2 regions of the Nonomuraea marmarensis genome follow, and region 2 is predicted to be linked to the other one. Evidence: riboswitches for the same ligand, from Rfam matches in the RefSeq annotation. Region 2 holds a riboswitch; the other holds the start of a gene.
What was found. Region 2 has a riboswitch for cobalamin ahead of cobN (cobaltochelatase subunit CobN). Riboswitches for the same ligand answer to the same signal wherever they lie in the genome.
Positions count from the first base shown of each region.

Region 1: it holds a riboswitch for cobalamin, as region 2 does, so the genes downstream of both, ACFLIM_RS25895 (ribonucleoside-diphosphate reductase subunit alpha) here and cobN (cobaltochelatase subunit CobN) in region 2, are expected to answer to the same signal.

Region 1 covers NZ_JBICRM010000016.1:122,419-126,827, reverse strand. Annotated here, with positions in the region: gene ACFLIM_RS25905 (SAM-dependent methyltransferase) at 1-292, shown strand, start outside; gene ACFLIM_RS25900 (tripartite tricarboxylate transporter substrate-binding protein) at 406-1,347, shown strand; cobalamin riboswitch at 1,352-1,547, shown strand; gene ACFLIM_RS25895 (ribonucleoside-diphosphate reductase subunit alpha) at 1,657-3,813, shown strand; gene ACFLIM_RS25890 (ribonucleotide-diphosphate reductase subunit beta) at 3,826-4,409, shown strand, end outside.
Region 2 covers NZ_JBICRM010000007.1:130,540-134,948, forward strand. Annotated here, with positions in the region: gene cobN (cobaltochelatase subunit CobN) at 1-2,157, opposite strand, end outside; cobalamin riboswitch at 2,189-2,396, opposite strand; gene cobG (precorrin-3B synthase) at 2,409-3,635, shown strand; gene ACFLIM_RS13640 (precorrin-8X methylmutase) at 3,632-4,252, shown strand; gene cobJ (precorrin-3B C(17)-methyltransferase) at 4,258-4,409, shown strand, end outside.

The DNA.
Region 1 (4,409 bases), on a different contig from region 2:
CGCGGTGGCCGTCCTTCGCGAGAGGGTGGCGCCGGGCAGCTACCTGGCGATCACCCACGCCACCACGATGGGGCGGCTGGCGGAGGAGCGGGCCTCGGGCGCGCATCGCGGCTCGTCCACCGGCGGCGCCGACCGCACGCCCGCCGAGATCCGCGCGTTCTTCGGCGACTTCCCGCTGGAACCTCCGGGACTGGTGCAGGCCGTGGACTGGCGTCCCGACCGGCCCAAGCTGGTGGGCGACTGGTCGCTGCCGTCCTCCCTGATGGCGGGGGTCGGCAAGAAAGCCGGATGAATTCCGACTTTTCACGACTTTTCACGACTTTTCGTGATTATAGACCCCCATGTGTGGCTGCCCGTAATGTGTCAATAACCTGGAGTAGTAGGAAACTCCGGGAGGAGAGACACATGCGCCGTCGGCGGTTCTTCGCATGGGGGCTCGGCGTGGCTGCGTGCGCGGCCGGCTGCGGCACGGAGCACGTCAACGTGGGCGCACTGCGTACCCGATTCTCGATCAACCCGGGCGCGCAGCGCTGGGCGCGGGTCTGCCGGGCGTTCTCCGGCGCGGCCCGCGCGGCCGGGTACGAGACGGGCACGGGCACGAAGATCACGGTGACCGGCCTGCCCGCGCTGGCCGCCGCCGAGCTGAACAACGGCCAGACGCTGGCCGACACCGCCACCCCGCTGTCCAGGCTCACCGGCGACGTCGAGGTTGTCGTCGTGCCCGGCAACTCGCTGTTCAAGGACTTCGACGACTTCGGCGCCCACCTGCTCGCCCACCCCGGTCAGACGCTGCTGGCCGGAGGGCCGCAGGGCGAGCCCGACCACCTGCTGTTCGGCCTGATCGCCAAGGGGCTCGGCGCGGACACCCGGCAGGTCGACTACACCGGCTACCCCAGCAGCCAGGAGGCCGTCACCGCGCTGCTGTCCGGCAAGGCCGCGGCCGCCGCGGGACTGTTCTCCGACTGGCGCGCCAGCATCGGCGACGGCCGGGTCAGGGCGCTCGCGGTGTCCTCGGCCGCGCGGGTGCCGGACCTCGACGTGCCGACGCTGCTGGAGTCTGGCGTACGGGTCGACTTCGCGGACTGGGTGGCGGCCGTCGGGCCGGATGCCATGACGGACGACAGCCGCGAGGTGGCCATCCGCATGTGCGAGGAGGTGACCGGCTCGCCGGGCTGGCAGTCGGCCTGCCGGGCGAACGGGTGGATCTCGATCCCGCTCAGCGGGGACGACTTCGAGGCGTGGCTCGGCACCGAGGTCGAGCGCACCCGCGCCGTGCTGCGGGATCTCGGGCTGCTCGACACGACGAGAGCCACAAGATGCGGGATCGGTTGCGGAAACGGCCACTAGATGTAGGATCCTCGTCGTCGCTGGTTCGCCTCTTCGGAGGCGGAGCAAAAGGGAACCCGGTGCGATTCCGGGGCTGCCCCGCAGCGGTGAGCGGGAACGACCGCCGTCATTGAGCACTGGAGCGATCCGGGAAGCGACGGCCAGTAGGAGCGTCAAGCGCGCCCGCGAGCCCGAAGACCTGCCGGCGGCGCCGGGCCACGTGCCCGGCGAGAAGTGTCCAGGGCCTCGAGGGAGGGCCGGGGAGCCGGTGCGCGCCGCCGTGCTTTCGCGTGCCCTCACGGGGGATTCGCTCGCGAGGAGAGAGAGCACGTGACGCAGATCGTTGAGGTTGACCGCCGCCTGGCCATCGAGGAAGCCGCCGCCCGGGTGATCACCGACCCGGCCAACTCCCGGGTCGCCGCCCGGCTGCTGGCCGAGGAGATCGCCGACGAGGCCGCGGGGCACGGAGTCCGCTCGTTCTCCGAGTCCATCGCCGCCACCCACGCCGCCGGGCTGATCCAGGACGGGCTGGCGGAGTTCGTCGCCGCGCACGCCGCCGAGTTGGACGCGTTGGTCGCCGCGGAGGCGGACGGCAGATTTGAATATTTCGGCTTGCGTACTGTTTATGATCGTTACCTGTTGCGCCATCCCGAGACGCGGGCGGTGCTGGAGCGGCCGCAACACTTCTTCCTGCGCGTGGCCTGCGGGTTGTCGGAGTCGGTCGCCGAGGCCGCCGAGCTCTACGCGCTGATGTCCACGCTGTCCTACCTGCCCAGCTCGCCCACGTTGTTCAACGCGGGCGCGCGCCGGCCGCAGCTCTCGTCGTGCTTCCTGCTCGACTCGCCGCGCGACGAGCTGGAGTCGATCTACGACAGGTACGGGCAGGTGGCGCGGTTGTCCAAGTACGCGGGCGGCATCGGCATCGCCTGGACCCGGGTGCGCTCGCGGGGATCCCTGATCAGGGGCACGAACGGCCACTCCAACGGCATCGTGCCCTGGCTGCGTACGCTCGACTCCTCGGTGGCGGCGGTCAACCAGGGCGGGCGGCGCAAGGGCGCGGCCTGCGTCTACCTGGAGACCTGGCACGCCGACGTCGAGGAGTTCCTGGAGCTGCGCGACAACACCGGCGAAGACGCCCGCCGCACCCACAACCTGAACCTGGCGAACTGGGTGCCGGACGAGTTCATGCGCCGGGTGGAGGCGGACGAGCTCTGGTCGCTGTTCGACCCGAAGGAGGTGCCCGACCTCACGGACCTGTACGGGGACGCGTTCACGGCCGCGTACCGGGCTTATGAGGCTTCGGGGCGATTTAGCCGCCAAATTCCCGCCAGGACCTTGTACGGCCGGATGATGCGCACGCTGGCGCAGACCGGGAACGGCTGGATGACGTTCAAGGACGCCGCCAACCGCGCCTCCAACCAGACCGCCCGCCCCGAGAACGTCATCCACCTGTCGAACCTCTGCACCGAGATCCTCGAGGTCACCAGCGACGGGGAGACCGCGGTCTGCAACCTCGGCTCGATCAACCTGGCGGCGCACCTCACGGGCGCCGACGTCGACTGGGAGCGGCTGCGCGGCACCGTCCGTACCGCCGTGCGCTTCCTGGACCGGACCATCGACCTCGGCTTCTACCCGACGCCCGAGGCCGAGGCGGCCAACAAGCGCTGGCGGCCGATCGGGCTGGGCGTGATGGGCCTGGCCGACGTGTTCTTCACGCTGCGACTGCCGTTCGACTCGCCGCGGGCGCTGGAGTTGTCCACGCGCATCGCCGAGGAGATCGCCCTGGTCGCCTACGACACCTCGGCCGACCTGGCCGCCGAGCGCGGCCGGCACCCGTCGTACGCCGACACGCGGGCGGCCGGGGGAGTGCTGCACCCGGACCACTACGTCGCGACGTCGCCGCGCTGGGACGCCGTCCGGGACAAGATCGCCGCGACCGGCCTGCGGAACTCGCTCATGATCGCCATCGCCCCGACCGCCACGATCGCCTCCATCGCCGGCTGCTACGAGTGCATCGAGCCGCAGGTGTCCAACGTGTTCAAGCGCGAGACGTTGTCGGGCGAGTTCCTGCAGGTCAACCGCTATCTGGTGGCCGACCTGCAGGCGCGCGGGCTGTGGACGCAGCGGATGCGGGACGACATCAAGCGCGCCGACGGCTCGATCCAGTCGATCCCCGGCATCCCGGACGACCTCAAGGTGCTCTACCGCACAGCCTGGGAGTTGCCGCAGAAGGCGCTGATCGACCTGGCCGCCGCCCGCCAGCCGTACATCGACCAGTCGCAGTCCCTGAACCTCTTCATGGCCGCCCCCACCATCGGCAAGCTCTCGTCGATGTACGCGTACGCGTGGAAGCAGGGCCTGAAGACCACCTACTACCTGCGCTCCCGCCCGGCCACCAGGATCGCCCAGACCACCGTCGCGGCTCCGGTCGAGGCGGCGGTGGCCTGCTCGCTGGAGAACCCGGAGATCTGCGAAGCCTGCCAGTAAGGAAACGTTCTGATGTTGCTCGACCCCGGCATGGACCTCACCCTGCGCCCCATGCGCTATCCGGACTTCTACGACCGCTACCGCGCCGCCATCCGCAACACGTGGACGGTCGAGGAGGTGGACCTGCACAACGACCTCGCCGACCTGGCCAGGATGACGCCCCAGGAACGGCACCTGATCAACCGCCTGGTCGCCTTCTTCGCCACCGGCGACTCCATCGTGGCCAACAACCTGGTGCTCAACCTCTACCAGCACGTCAACGCCCCCGAGGCGCGCCTCTACCTGAGCAGGCAACTGTTCGAGGAGGCGGTGCACGTGCAGTTCTATTTGACATTGCTGGACACGTACCTCCCCGATCCCGACGAGCGGGTCAAGGCGTTCGCCGCGATCGAGCACATCCCCTCGATCCGCGACAAGGCGGAGTTCTGCTTCCGGTGGATCGACTCGATCGGGAGCCTGCGCCGGCTGGAGACGGCCGGCCAGCGCCGCCAGTTCCTGCTGAACGTGATCTGCTTCGCCGCCTGCATCGAGGGCCTGTTCTTCTACGGGGCCTTCGCGTACGTGTACTGGTTCCGCTCCCGCGGCCTGCTCGGCGG
Region 2 (4,409 bases):
GCGGGCGGTCGCCTCGGCGCGATCCACGCTGGCCAGGCCCGCCGTGCCGTCTTCGGCCAGGCCGAGAGCCTCGCGCAGGCCGGGCAGGGTCTCACGGCCCGACCACAACTGCCGGGCCCGCAACATCGCCAGCACCAGGTCCACCCTGACCTGGCCGACCGGCGCCTGGCCGAGCACGTGCAGGCCGTCGCGGATCTGCGCGTCCTTGACCTCGCACAACCAGCCGTCCACGTGCAGGATGAAGTCGTCGAACTCGGTGTCATGCGGCCGGTCCGCCAGCCCGAGGTCGTGATCGAGCCGGGCGGCCTGGATCAGCGTCCAGATCTGCGCCCTGATCGCGGGCAGCTTGGCCGGGTCCATGGCGGCGATCGTGGCGTGCTCGTCCAGGAGCTGCTCCAGCCGGGCGATGTCCCCGTACGTCTCCGCCCGCGCCATCGGCGGCACCATGTGGTCCACCAGCACGGCGTGCGCCCGCCGCTTGGCCTGCGTGCCCTCGCCAGGGTCGTTCACCAGGAAGGGGTAGACCAGCGGCAGGTCGCCGATGGCGGCGTCGGTGCCGCACGCGGCGGACATGCCCGCCGACTTGCCCGGCAGCCACTCCAGGTTGCCGTGCTTGCCCACGTGCACCATCGCGTGCGCGCCGAACTCGGCCGACAACCAGCGGTAGGCGGCCAGGTAGTGGTGGCTGGGCGGCAGGTCGGGGTCGTGGTAGATGGCGATCGGGTTCTCGCCGAAGCCGCGTGGCGGCTGCACCATCACCACCAGGTTCCCGGCCCGTAACGCGGCCAGCACGATGTCGCCCTCGTGCACGAACAGCTCGCCCGGCGGCGGTCCCCAGTGCCGCTCCATGCCGGCGCGCAGGTCCCCGGGCAGCGTGCGGTACCACTGCTCGTAGGACGCGGCGGAGATGCGTACCGGATTGCCCGCGAGATGTTCCTCGGTCAGCCAGTCCTGGTCTTGGCCGCCGGCCGCGATCAGTGCGTGGATGAGCGCGTCGCCGTCCTGCTCGGCCACGCCGGGAAAGCCGTCGCCCAGGTCGTAGCCGGCCTCGGCGAGCCGGGCCAGCAGCCGTACGGTGCTGGCGGGGGTGTCCAGGCCGACCGCGTTGCCCACCCGCGAGTGCTTGGTCGGGTACGCCGACAACATCACGACCAGGCGGCGTTCCTGAGGCGGAGTGTGCCGCAGCAGGCCGTGGCGTACCGCGATGCCCGCCACCCGGGCGGCTCGCTCGGCGTCGGCGACGTAGACGGTCAGCCCGTCCGGGTCGATCTCCTTGAACGAGAACGGCACCGTGATGATCCGGCCGTCGAACTCGGGGATCGCCACCTGGGAGGCGGCGTCCAGCGGTGAGAGGCCGTCGTCGTTCTCCTCCCACGCCTGTTTGGAGGTGGTCAGGCAGAGGCCCTGCAGGATCGGCACGTCCAGCGCGGCCAGCGCGCCCACGTCCCACGCCTCGTCGTCACCGCCCGCGCCCGCGGTGGCGGGACGGGAGCCGCCCGCCGCCAGCACCGTGACCACCAGCGCGTCCGTTTCGCGTAGCGTGTCGAGCAGCTCGGGCTCGGCCGTCCGCAGCGAGGAGCAGAAGACGGGCAGCGCCTGCCCGCCCGCGTCCTCGATCGCGGCGCAGAGCGTCTCGACGAAGGCGGTATTGCCCGCCATGTGGTGCGCCCGGTAGTACAGCACCCCGATCACCGGCCCGTCCTGCCGCCGCGCGACGCGCTGCGACCGTCCCCACGAGGGCGCGGGCGCAGGCGGGGCGAACCCGTGCCCGGTCAGCAGGACGGTGTCGGACAGGAACGCGTGCAGCTCGTCCAGGTTGGCCGGTCCCCCGTGCGCCAGATACGCGTGCGCCTCCGCGCAGACGCCGCCGCTCACCGTGGACAACTCCATCAGCTCGGCGTCCGGCGCCTGCTCCCCACCCAGCACCACCACGGGCCGGGGCCCGGCCAGCAGCGCGTCGAGCCCCTCCTCCCAGGCGCGCCGGCCGCCGAGCAGGCGTACCACCACCAGGTCGGTGCCCTCCAGCAGGGCGGGCAGGTCCTCGACGCCCAGCCTGGCGGGGTTGCCCAGCCGGTAGGCGGCGCCGCCGGCGCGAGCGCTCAGCAGGTCGGTGTCGGAGGTCGAAAGCAGCAGGACGGTACGGCTGTCGCCAGGCACGACGCAATCCTCCCTCGGGGTCCTCGCCCCGGTCGCGGGTGTCACGACGGCAGGAGTCTCCTGGCTCCCGGATCACCACTCACCCCGGCCTTCCCACCCGTCGCCGGGCAGTGGCCTGCGGTGGGGTTCGCTCCCCGGTCACAGTGGCGGGACCGCGCCGGTTTCGCACCGGCTTCCTCCCTTTGCCATCGCCTACCCAGGAGCCTACGGCAGGAGCGACCTCCGTAAGAACTGGCGTTACCATCCTCTTCGTGTCCATACCTGATGTTTCCGGAGCCGACTTTTCCGGACGTGAGCGCCCCGACGCCTGTCCGGGAGCGCTACAGGTACACGAAGCCGCCGACGGCCCGCTGGCCCGGGTCCGCCTGCCCGGCGGCGCGATCTCGCCCGCCCAGCTGCGCGAGCTGGCCGCCTGCGCCGCGGAGCTGGGCTCGGGGGAGATCGAGCTGACCTCCAGGGCCAACGTCCAGGTGCGCGGGTTACGATCGCCGGCCGCCTTCGCCGAGCGGATCGCCGCCGCGGGCCTGCTGCCGTCGGCCGCCCACGAACGGGTGCGCAACATCGTCGCCTCACCGCTCGGCGGCCGCGGCCCGGCGGGGCTGCTCGACCCGCAGCCGCTGGTACGGGCGCTGGACCGGGAGTTGTGCACGCGCCCACGGCTGGCCGAGCTGCCGGGCCGCTTCCTGTTCGCGCTGGACGACGGCACGGGGGAGGTGGCCGGGCTCGGCGCGGACGTCACGTTCGCGGCCGGTCGCGGGCTGCTGCTGGCGGGCGCCGATGCCGGGGTGCCCGCCGGTCCGGAGACCGTGGTCAGCCTCATGATCGCCGCTGCCGAAGCGTTTCTCGACGAGCGAGAGGACGCCGATGGCGGCGCCGCGTGGCGGATCAGGGAGCTGGCCGACGGACCGGCCCGGATCGCCGCCCGCCTGCGCAGCGTCGCGACCGCACCGGCCCTCCCGGCCCCGACGACGCAACGAGCCGGGGTCGTCGCCCAACCGGATGGGCATGCGCGGGGAGCGCGGGGTGGGCGGGCGAGGCAGGCGGCGGGGTTCAGCGCGCAGCGGGACGGCCGCATGGCGCTGGAGGTCGTGGTGGCGCTCGGCCGGCTGTCCGCCGCCCAGGCGCAGGCGCTCGCCGACAGCGCCGGGATCCTCCGACTGACGCCGTGGCGGACCGTCGTGCTGCTGGACCTCTCCCCCGCGGATGCGGACCGCGCGGCGCGGGCGCTCGACGCGGCCGGGCTGGTGAGCGATCCGGCCTCGCCGTGGGTGGGCGTGACCGCCTGCACCGGCCGTCCGGGCTGCGCCAAGGCGCTGGCCGACGTCCAGGCCGACGCGCGGCGCTGGGTGGCGACCCTGGACGGCCCGCCGAAGACGCCCGTGCACTGGGCGGGTTGCGAACGGCGCTGCGGATTGCCGCGCGGCCAGGTCGTACAGCTGATCGCCACCGAAGAGGGATACCAGGAAAGGCAGCAGTGACCGACTACATCCGCGACGGCGCCGAGATCTACCGGCGCTCGTTCGCGACCATCCGCGCCGAGACCGACCTCACCGGGATACCTCCCGAGGTTGCCCAGGTTGTGGTGCGGATGATCCACGCCTGCGGCATGACCGACCTCGTGGCCGACCTGGACTGGTCCCCTTCAGTGGTGGCCGGGGCCCGGGAGGCGCTGCGCCGGGGCGCGCCCGTGCTGTGCGACGCCATGATGGTCGCCTCCGGCGTGACCAGGCGCAGGCTGCCCGCCGGCAACGAGGTGGTGTGCACGCTGGGCGAGCCCGGCGTGCCCGAGCTGGCCGGACGGCTCGGCACCACCCGCAGCGCCGCCGCGCTCGAACTGTGGCGCGACCGGCTGGACGGCTCCGTGGTGGCCATCGGCAACGCGCCGACCGCCTTGTTCCGGCTGCTCGAACTGGTCGCGGAAGGCGCGGGCAGGCCCGCGGCGGTGCTCGGCATCCCCGTGGGGTTCATCGGCGCGGCCGAGTCCAAGCGGGCGCTGGCGGACAGCGATCTGGAGTACCTGGTGGTGCACGGCCGTCGCGGCGGCAGTGCGATGACGGCGGCGGCGGTCAACGCCATCGCGAGCGAGACGGAGTGATGGCGATGACAGGACGGCTGTACGGGGTGGGACTCGGTCCCGGTGACCCGGAGCTGGTCACGGTCAAGACGGCCCGGCTGATCGGCGAGGCCGACGTGATCGCCTACCACGCCGCCAGGCACGGCCGCAGCATCGCTCGTTCCATCGCGTTGCCGTA